Regions from separate parts of the Pseudomonas arvensis genome, predicted to be linked through region 1. Evidence: riboswitches for the same ligand, from Rfam matches in the RefSeq annotation. Region 1 holds a riboswitch; each other region holds the start of a gene.
The links. Region 1 has a riboswitch for cobalamin ahead of cobO (cob(I)yrinic acid a,c-diamide adenosyltransferase). Riboswitches for the same ligand answer to the same signal wherever they lie in the genome.

Region 1 (3,268 bases):
GACAGCATCCTCGAACGTGGCATGTCCCTGATCGGTACCCGTTACCGTTTCGGCGGTACCTCTGAAGCCGGTTTCGATTGCAGCGGTTTCATCGGCTATCTGTTTCGTGAAGAGGCTGGCATGAACCTGCCACGCTCCACTCGCGAAATGATCAACGTGAAAGCACCGTTGGTCGCGCGCAACAACCTCAAGCCCGGTGATCTGCTTTTCTTCAGTACTGCAGGCCGTGGTCGTGTCAGCCACGCCGGTATCTACCTGGGCGATAACCAGTTCATCCACTCCAGCAGCCGTCGCAGTGGCGGTGTTCGAGTCGACAGCCTGGGCGACAGCTACTGGAGCAAAACCTTCATCGAAGCCAAGCGTGCACTCGCCATGGCCCCGACGACAGTTACCGCTAGCAAGTAAACTTAAAGTGATACTTGAAGTTTGACGTGTAAGCGCTAGAATCCCTGGACATTGTTGTAATCCGTTCGCGCGAGCCTTGCTTGCGCGTTCTGGTTTTCAGCGTTCGGCAGCGAAAGCCGCATCCAGACCAGGATTGTTTTGCACATGTCGACGTCAGCCCGCCTTGTTCTCCTCGTGTGCGCCGCGCTGCTCAGCGCTTGCGCCAGCCGTCCACCGCCCGCTCCTGTCGCGGTCAAGCCCAAGCCGGTGTTCAACTACTCCACCCAGAATTTCTCACCTGCTGCCGAAGACGTGCTCTTCCGTGCGCTGGGCCTGGTCGGCACGCCTTATCGCTGGGGCGGCAACACGCCGGACTCGGGCTTTGATTGCAGCGGCCTGATCGGCTTTGTGTTTCGCGACGCCGCCGGGATCTCCCTGCCGCGCACCACCCGCGAACTGATCGTGATGCGCGCCCAGGACGTGAGCGAGCAGAACCTGCAAACCGGCGACCTGCTGTTCTTCGCCACCGGCGGTGGTTCGCAGGTCAGTCATGCCGGGATCTACGTGGGCGAAGGCCGTTTTGTCCATGCGCCGCAAACCGGCGGTACGGTGAAGCTGGATACCTTGTCCAAAGCGTATTGGCAGAATGCCTACCTGAGCGCCAAGCGTGTGTTGCCGGGGAATCTGGCGCGCAATCCTTAAAAGCAGCTGCAAGCTTGAAGCTTGCAGCTAGCCCCTCAACCCACTAACCTTCGCCGCTTGTTCCAGGTGCTCTGTGACCCATGGGTCGACGGAGTGAAACAGGGAAGCCGGTGAGTGAGCGCGCTTGTACACAGCGCCGCCGCAATTCCGGCGCTGCCCCCGCAACGGTAAATGAGTCAAGACGCTGCTTTTGCCACTGTATCGCTCGCGATATGGGAAGGCGCAGCGTTGGCCTGTGTGCTCTCTATAAAGAGCAGCGCCACTCATGAGCCCGGAGACCGGCCTGGATCATCCAACAGCATCACGGTGGGCGATGCTTGGCTGTCTGTTTTTTCTTTTTCCTGCCCGCCGTTTTTGTCCAGCCCCAACGGAGAGCTGCCATGACCGATACCCCCGACCGCGACGAACGCCACCTGGCGCGCATGCTGCGCAAAAAAGCCGTGATCGACGAGCGCATTGCCAATTCCCCCAACGAATGCGGCTTGCTGCTGGTACTTACCGGCAACGGCAAAGGCAAGAGCAGCTCGGCGTTTGGCATGCTCGCCCGCGCCATGGGCCATGGCATGCAGTGCGGCGTGGTGCAGTTCATCAAGGGGCGCAACAGCACAGGTGAGGAGTTGTTCTTCCGCCGCTTCCCCGAGCAAGTGCGCTTCCATGTCATGGGCGAAGGTTTTACCTGGGAAACCCAGGACCGCCAGCGCGATATCGCCGCCGCCGAAGCTGCCTGGGCGGTGTCCCGCGAGCTGCTGCAAGACCCAGCCATCGGCCTGGTGGTGCTGGACGAACTGAACATCGCCCTCAAGCACGGCTACCTCGACCTGGACCAAGTGCTCAGCGACCTGCAAGCCCGCCCGCCGATGCAACACGTGGTGGTCACCGGCCGTGGCGCCAAGCCGGAACTGATCGAGATGGGCGACACCGTCACCGAAATGGGCATGCTCAAGCACGCATTCCAGGCCGGTATCAAGGCACAGAAGGGCGTCGAACTTTGAATCAGCCCCGTCATTGCCCAGCCGTATTGATCGCCGCACCGGCGTCCGGCCAGGGCAAAACCACCGTCACCGCCGCGCTGGCGCGTTTGCACCGCAACCTGGGGCGCAAGGTGCGTGTGTTCAAATGCGGCCCGGACTTCCTCGATCCGATGATCCACGAGCGCGCCAGCGGTGCACCGGTGTATCAATTGGACATGTGGATGGTGGGTGAACAGGAAAGTCGCCGCCTGCTGTGGGAAGCAGCGGGGGAGGCCGACCTGATCCTGATCGAAGGCGTGATGGGCCTGTTCGACGGCACGCCCTCCAGCGCCGATCTGGCGCGCCACTTCGGCGTGCCGGTGCTGGGCGTGATTGATGGCACCGCCATGGCCCAGACCTTTGGCGCCCTGGCACTGGGCTTGGCGCGCTACCAGCCGGATCTGCCATTCGCCGGCGTGCTGGCCAACCGCGTCGGCACGTTGCGCCATGCGCAGTTGCTTGAAGGCAGTCTCACCGAAGGCCTGCGCTGGTATGGCGCACTGTCCCGCGAGACCGGAATCGAACTGCCGAGCCGTCATCTGGGTCTGGTGCAAGCCAGCGAACTGAATGACCTCGATGCACGCCTGGATGCCGCCGCCCAAGCCTTGGGCAGCAGTTGCGAAGTCGCCTTGCCGCCACCCGTAACCTTCGCCGCGCCTGAAGTGATCGCCGCCGAGCCGCTGTTGGCCGGTGTCCGCATTGCCGTGGCCCGCGACGAAGCCTTCGCCTTTACCTACGGCGCCAGCCTCGACCTGTTGCGGGCGATGGGCGCTGAACTGACGTTTTTCTCGCCGATCCATGACCACGCGTTGCCTGACGCCGACAGTCTCTATCTGCCCGGCGGTTACCCGGAGTTGCACCACCAGGCGCTGTCTGAAAATACCCCGATGCTCGACGCCATTCGCGCGCACCACGCGGCGGGCAAGCCGTTGCTTGCTGAGTGCGGCGGCATGCTCTACCTGCTGGACTCGCTCACCGACGTCGATGGCCACCGCGCCGAACTGCTTGGCTTGTTGCAGGGTGATGCGGTGATGCAGAAAAAATTGGCGGCACTGGCCCTGCAAAGTGTCGACTTGCCGGAAGGCACATTGCGCGGGCATACCTATCACCATTCGTTGACCACGACCGCGTGGGAACCGATTGCTCGCGGCCTGAGCCCCAATGGAGGGCGC
Region 2 (3,268 bases), 1.8 Mb from region 1:
CTGGAATCACCGCTGCACAGGATCACCAGCTCGGCGGGCGTTTGGCCAAGGTCGGCAATATTGTCGTCCGCGACGAAACCACCGGGCTGAGTCCTGAGCAGGTGCATGGGTTAAACGCTGAGCGCGGCGCGCAATTGCGCTTCGAGGCCGGCCGCGTCGAGGTCCTGGCCGATCAGCACCAGGCGCGTGATGCGGGCTTCATCGGCCGTCCAGGCGCGGTCGAAGTGTTTGTCGAAACGGGTGCCCACGCCCTGGATCAGCAGGCGCATCGGTTTGTTCGGGATCGCGGCGAAGCCTTTGACGCGCAGGATGCCGTGCTGCACCACCAGCTGGGTCAAGGCGTCGAGCAGCAGCGCTTCATCGGCTTGAGGCAGGTCGATGGAGATGGAGTCAAACGCATCGTGATCGTGGTCGTCTTCACCTTCGTGGTGGTGATCGTGATGGCTGTGACGACCGTCGATGTGCTCTTCGGACCCAGCACCCAGGCCAATCAGCACGTCCAGGGGTACGCGACCGCTGCTGGCTTCGATAATCTTCACGGCTGGCGGCAGCTCTTCGGCGACTTCCAGGCGGACACGGGCCAGGTCTTGCGGGCTGATCAGATCGGACTTGTTGAGGATCACCAGGTCGGCGCTGGCCAGTTGGTCGGCGAACAGCTCGTGCAGCGGCGACTCGTGGTCCAGGTTCGGGTCGAGCTTGCGCTGGGCGTCCACTTGATCGGGGAACGCAGCGAAGGTGCCAGCGGCCACGGCCGGGCTGTCGACCACGGTAATCACCGCGTCTACCGTGCAGGCGCTGCGGATTTCCGGCCACTGGAAGGCTTGTACCAGTGGTTTTGGCAGGGCCAGGCCCGAGGTTTCGATAAGGATATGGTCAAGGTCGCCGCGACGGGCGACCAACTCGCGCATCACCGGGAAGAATTCTTCCTGCACGGTGCAGCACAGGCAGCCGTTGGCCAGTTCGTAGACACGGCCGTTGGCTTCTTCTTCGGTGCAACCAATGGAGCACTGCTTGAGGATTTCACCATCAATGCCCAGCTCGCCGAACTCATTGACGATCACGGCGATGCGACGGCCCTGGGCGTTGTCGAGCATATGGCGCAGCAAGGTGGTTTTGCCCGAGCCGAGGAAGCCGGTAACGATGGTGACGGGAAGTTTGGCCAGTGTTTTCATCGGATGCCCTTGGGGGCGGGCATACGGGACGATAGGCCCTGCGGCATGGCGCAGAAGCGGATTTCGTCACCGGATCACCCCGCCCGGTTGAATTGGAAAATCGGTTGCGAGGCAGGTCTCCTGGCTTGGGGCTTGCGGGTCGCGAGACCGGCGCCGACTGCGCCTTCCCGCCGTTGATGGCAGTGGCGTGGCAGTCGGATGAACCCTTCACAGTTGCGGGGGCAGCCGCGGCTTGAACCGCGTTCCCTTCTTAGCTTCGGCCTGGGCCGAAGAACCTCGAAGGTGCAAGGCTACAGGGGCTTGCCGCATTTGACTACCGTCCCCCGCCCATGCTCTCCTACACATCTTGTTTCGGGTGCCCCTCACGGGGTGAAACGGGAAACCGGTAAATCATGCACGCCATGACCAGTCCGGTGCTGCCCCCGCAACGGTAAGCGAGTGAAGCGTCAGATCCACTGTGCCAGTACGGCATGGGAAGGCGATGCTTTATAGACCCAGTGTCCCTCGCAAGCCCGGAGACCGGCCCGAAAAATCAGATAACAAACCCGCGGTGGGCGGGCGCTGTTCGGAACCCTGCGTGCCTGGCTCGCGGGGTTTTCATGCGCTCGTTTCACCCAGACACCTGAAAGGGACGCGCCATGTCGATCATCAGCAGCACTTCGCCCTCCGCCAGCAGCACTTCTACCCTGAGCCAACGCCTGACCGCCGCCATCGGTGCGTCGATTCTCGGCGCGTGCCTGGTGTATTTCGCCGGTTTCTCGCATATCGAGGCGGTGCACAACGCTGCCCACGATACTCGCCACAGCGCCGCGTTCCCGTGCCACTGAGACCTGCCGACATGATCAAGCGTATTGCGCAAACCGCAGGGTTCACCGGCTTGCTGGCCGCCCTGCTGCTGACCCTGCTGCAAAGCTTTTGGGTCGCCCCGCTGATATTGCAGGCGGAAACCTTTGAAAAAGCCCCTGCAGCCACCGAAGTGGTGCACGAACACGCCGCCAGCGCTGCTGCCCACACCCACGATGCCGAAGCCTGGGAGCCGGAAGACGGCTGGCAGCGCGTGCTGTCCACTACGGGTGGCAACCTGGTGGTAGCGGTCGGTTTCGCGCTGATGCTGGCCGGCCTCTACACCTTGCGTGCGCCCACCCGCACGGCACAAGGCCTGCTGTGGGGTTTGGCCGGTTACGCGACCTTTGTGCTGGCACCGACGATGGGCCTGCCGCCCGAGTTGCCGGGCACGGCAGCCGCTGATCTGGCGCTGCGCCAGACGTGGTGGATCGGCACTGCGGCCTCCACCGCTGCCGGGATTGCGCTCATCGTGTTCGGCCGCAACTGGCTGCTCAAAGTGCTCGGCGCTGCCATCCTTGCGGTACCGCACGTGATCGGCGCGCCGCAACCGGAAGTGCATGCGATGCTCGCGCCGCAAGCCCTGGAAGCGCAGTTCAAAATCGCCTCGCAACTGACCAACGTGGCGTTCTGGCTGGCCCTGGGCCTGATCAGCGCCTGGCTGTTCCGCCGCAACCGCGACGATCAATACTCGGCATGACCTACGTGGTCGGCCTGGGTTGCCAGCGCGGTTGTGCGGCTCACGCCCTGCTGGCGCTGTTGGATACCGCCCTCGCCGAGGGCGGGATTGATCGCCACAGCATCACCGCACTGGCCAGCATCGACCGCAAACAGGACGAGCCAGGCTTGCTGGCGCTGGCGCGGCAGTTGAATCTGCCTTTGCAGTGCTTCAGCGCCGAGCAACTGGCCGCTTATGCAGACCGACTCAGCCACAAGTCCGCCGTCGCGTTCGCCCATACGGGCTGTTACGGCATCGCCGAAAGCGCCGCCCTGGCCCTTGCGGAACAGCTCTGCGGCGCTCCTGCCCGGTTGCTCATCACCCGCAAAAAAACCGCCCAAGCCACCTTTGCGTTGGCCTGCGCCGGTTAAACCCCCGATAATCGCCCTCCCCGATCATGAGCAATCTTCATGCTCGCCCGTTTTTGACAGGAACTCCCCAATGACCGTCTACTTCATCGGCGCAGGCCCCGGCGACCCGGAATTGATCACCGTCAAAGGCCAGCGGCTGATCCGTAGTTGCCCGGTGATCATTT
Region 3 (3,268 bases), 280 kb from region 1:
CGAGCAGCAGGCGTACCGCGTGGGGGATCACCAGGCCGACAAAACCGATGGAGCCGACAATCGACACCATCACCGCCGTCACCAGTGCCGCGCAGCCCACCAGCACAAATTGCACGCGGCGTACCGGAATGCCGAGGGACGCCGCCGAGTCGCTGCCAAAGGTGAACGCATCCAGCGCACGCCGATGCCACAGGCACACCGCCAAGCCGGCCACTGCCACCGGCACCGCCAGCCACACCGACGGCCAGCGCACGCCGCTGAGGTTGCCCAGCAGCCAGAACATGATGCCGCGGGCCTGCTCGGAACTGGCCGACTTGGTGATCAGGAATGCGGTGAGCGCATTGAACAGCTGCGAACCGGCGATGCCTGCAAGGATGATCTGGCCGGTGCCGCTCATGGAGCTGCTGGCCCGCGCCAGCAGGATCACCAGGGCAAACGCCGCCATGGCGCCGACAAACGCGCCGGCCGACAGCGAAATCAACCCGCCGCCCACGCCCATCAGCGCGACCAATACCGCGCCGGTCGATGCGCCGGCGCTGATGCCCAGCAAGTAAGGGTCAGCCAGCGGGTTGCGCAGCAACGACTGCAAGATCACCCCGCAGGTGGCCAGCCCCGCACCGCATGCGGCGGCGACCAGGGCGCGGGTCAGGCGGTAGTTCCACACCACGCCTTCGTCGATGGGGTCGAGCAGGTAGCCGGCGTTCCACAGTTTGTTGGCGAGCACTTGCAGCACCACTTGCGGCTCGATGGCGGTTTCGCCGATGGCCACGCCGGCGAGTACGGCGATCAATAGCAGCGTCAGGGCGAGCAGGGTGCGGATCACGCTTTTATTCATTTGTGCAGGTCGTAGCCGTCGATGGCGCCAGCCAGTTGTTCAAGGCCATCGAACGTGCGGATGCTGGCCTGCAGCGCCAGGGCGTCGAGGATGATGATGCGGTTGTTTTTCACCGCGTCCATGTTGCGCGTGACCGGGTCGCTGCGCAGGAAGGCGAGTTTCTTTTCATGGTCGTCGGCGGGGTAGCGGCGGCGGTCCATGCGGGCGATCACCAGGAAGGTCGGGTTGGCCTTGGCGATGGTTTCCCAGCCGACGGCGGGCCACTCTTCATCGGACTGCACCACGTTGTGCAGGCCGAGGGTTTCGAGCATGAATTCGGGGACGCCCTTGTGGCCGGCCACATACGGGTCGCTGGCCATCTCGGAGCTGGAGAACCACACCAGCGCGCTGGCGTGCTTGAGGCCCTTGCTCTGCACGGTGGCGACGGACTTGGCCAGGCGCGCCTTGAGGTCATCGTTGAGCTGTTGGCCGCGCGCCTGTACGTCGAAAATCTCGGCCAGCTGGCTGATGCTTTTGTAGATGGTTTCGATGCGGAACGGCTCCAGCCGCGTGCCGTCGGCGCCCACCAGGTTGTCCTTGCCTTCGCAGTCGGAGGGCAGCAGGTAGGTCGGGATCTTCAGTTCATGGAATTGCTCGCGGGTGCCCACCACACCTTGCGGGCCGACCACCCATTCCAGCTCGGCAGCCACCAGTTGCGGGCGCTTGGCGATCACGGCTTCGAAGCTCGGCTCGTTGTTGGCCAGGCGTTCGATCTTGTCGTTCTGCGCCTGGTACTGGGGCAGCACACGGTTGAACCACAGCGAGGTGCCGACCACTTTATCGCCGACGCCCAAGGCATACAGCATTTCGGTGGCGGCCTGGCCGATGGTCACGCTGCGCGCAGGAGCTTGCGGGAAGGTCACGGCATTGCCGCAGTTTTCGACCGTCAGCGGGTAGTGAGTGGGCGCCGCTTGGGCCAGGGCACAGAAACCCAGGCCGGTGATCAGGGCAATAACGCGTGGCAGCATCGGGCGATCTCCGTGTGAACCGTAGTTGAAACAGGGGCAGTACGGCTCGGAAATACGCCCTCGAACGCTGCCGGTCGGGCAGGCAAGGATGTCCTTCCCGGACACCCCGCCGGTTAGTGATTGTGCTGGGCCGGCAGGTCTCCTGACTGATGCGTCGTCGCCACGCTCCGACCTTCCCGGACGAGGTCCAGTGGCGTTAAGGAGCAGGCTCGGCACCTACAGTTGCGGGGGCAGTTTCGATTGGCGCCGCGGGCGGCGTTTCGAATTCCCTATTAGTCCCATGGGGGAACCGGCGGCGGTATGGTAGTTGATTCAGCCTCGCAGAGGGAGGCTGAAGTTCAGTGGCTCACAGACGAATGTCTTGGGGGCCCTGGATCAGCGCTTCAATTCGCGTGCCGGTGGCGCGCTCTTCGTTGCTGAACCCGTCGTAGTCGGCCAGGTTGCCGAAACGGATGCCGGTCAATTGCTCGATCTGGATCACGCTGCGCTGGTAGGTCCGCAGTTGGCCAAATACCAGCTCAAGCTGACCCAATTCGCGGCTTTGGTCGATCATGTAGGCACTGGCCGACGGCTTGCCGTCGTCGCTGAGGTAGGCGACCACTTTCCAGAACGCCTTGGGGATTTTGACGCCCCGGTACACGCGGTCATCGTCGCCGAACACCGGCCCGGTAAACACCGTGGCCCGCGCTTTCCAGCGTTGCGTGTTGTCGAGGATGTAGTCTTCCAGCTCCAGCCAGGTTTTCTGGTTAAAGCCGCTCATCTGCGGTGAGCAGTTGGTGAAATGGAACGTATCGAGGTTGGCGGTTTTTGCCTCGTCGCCCCAATTGGGATCCTGGCGCCGCACCAAGTGGCCGCGATCCAGGCCATTGCCGGCGTAGAGGTCTTCGCCTATCTGGGCGTCGGTGGGCAGGCGGCCGTCGTAGGCCCAGGTGTCGTTGCTGCGCACAATATCCACGTGTTTCCCGCCGTCGATATTGACGCCCACGTAGAGTGCCAGTCGTCGGGCGCGTGACATCGTGATGGAGAAATGCGTGTAGTCCAGGCGCTTTGGCTGCGCGTCAGGCGCCAGTGCCTGCGCCACGGTGGGCCAGGGCACCTCGAAGCTACCGAGGAAATCGTCGGCGTACCCCTGGCGGTTTTTCAGGTCTTTGGCCGGGGTAACACGCGGCGTCGCGGCCCGGGCTTCCAACAGGGTTGGGCTGGCCGCGAGCAGCGGCCGCAGGTCGGCGAGCCGGGGGCGATAGGTCAGGTCGGCGTTGGCTTTACGTGCTGGCATCGGGCGGTCCTCACGGGTGTTGGATCAACATGACTGCAACATAGGTTGATGACAATTAATGTCGAGTCAAGCCATGGCGGCTATCCTGAAAACGGTCGTCCAGACGCTCACCCCTCGCAAAAGGAGCCAGCCAATGTGTGTTCGCCAGCC

Region 2: linked by a shared signal. The riboswitch ahead of AB3G88_RS11705 (CbtB domain-containing protein) and the one ahead of cobO (cob(I)yrinic acid a,c-diamide adenosyltransferase) in region 1 are both predicted to bind cobalamin.
Region 3: linked by a shared signal. The riboswitch ahead of AB3G88_RS18560 (ABC transporter substrate-binding protein) and the one ahead of cobO (cob(I)yrinic acid a,c-diamide adenosyltransferase) in region 1 are both predicted to bind cobalamin.

The regions. Positions count from the first base shown of each region.
Region 1 is NZ_CP162038.1:4,410,080-4,413,347, reverse strand. It holds gene AB3G88_RS19835 (C40 family peptidase) at 1-405, shown strand, start outside; gene AB3G88_RS19830 (C40 family peptidase) at 550-1,086, shown strand; cobalamin riboswitch at 1,134-1,387, shown strand; gene cobO (cob(I)yrinic acid a,c-diamide adenosyltransferase) at 1,467-2,078, shown strand; gene AB3G88_RS19820 (cobyrinic acid a,c-diamide synthase CobB) at 2,075-3,268, shown strand, end outside.
Region 2 is NZ_CP162038.1:2,598,881-2,602,148, reverse strand. It holds gene cobN (cobaltochelatase subunit CobN) at 1-107, opposite strand, end outside; gene cobW (cobalamin biosynthesis protein CobW) at 111-1,172, opposite strand; cobalamin riboswitch at 1,266-1,466, opposite strand; cobalamin riboswitch at 1,509-1,714, shown strand; gene AB3G88_RS11705 (CbtB domain-containing protein) at 1,811-1,999, shown strand; gene AB3G88_RS11700 (CbtA family protein) at 2,011-2,715, shown strand; gene AB3G88_RS11695 (cobalamin biosynthesis protein) at 2,712-3,104, shown strand; gene cobM (precorrin-4 C(11)-methyltransferase) at 3,175-3,268, shown strand, end outside.
Region 3 is NZ_CP162038.1:4,132,564-4,135,831, reverse strand. It holds gene AB3G88_RS18565 (FecCD family ABC transporter permease) at 1-835, opposite strand, end outside; gene AB3G88_RS18560 (ABC transporter substrate-binding protein) at 832-1,842, opposite strand; cobalamin riboswitch at 1,958-2,151, opposite strand; gene AB3G88_RS18555 (DNA/RNA non-specific endonuclease) at 2,189-3,118, opposite strand; gene AB3G88_RS18550 (M4 family metallopeptidase) at 3,252-3,268, shown strand, end outside.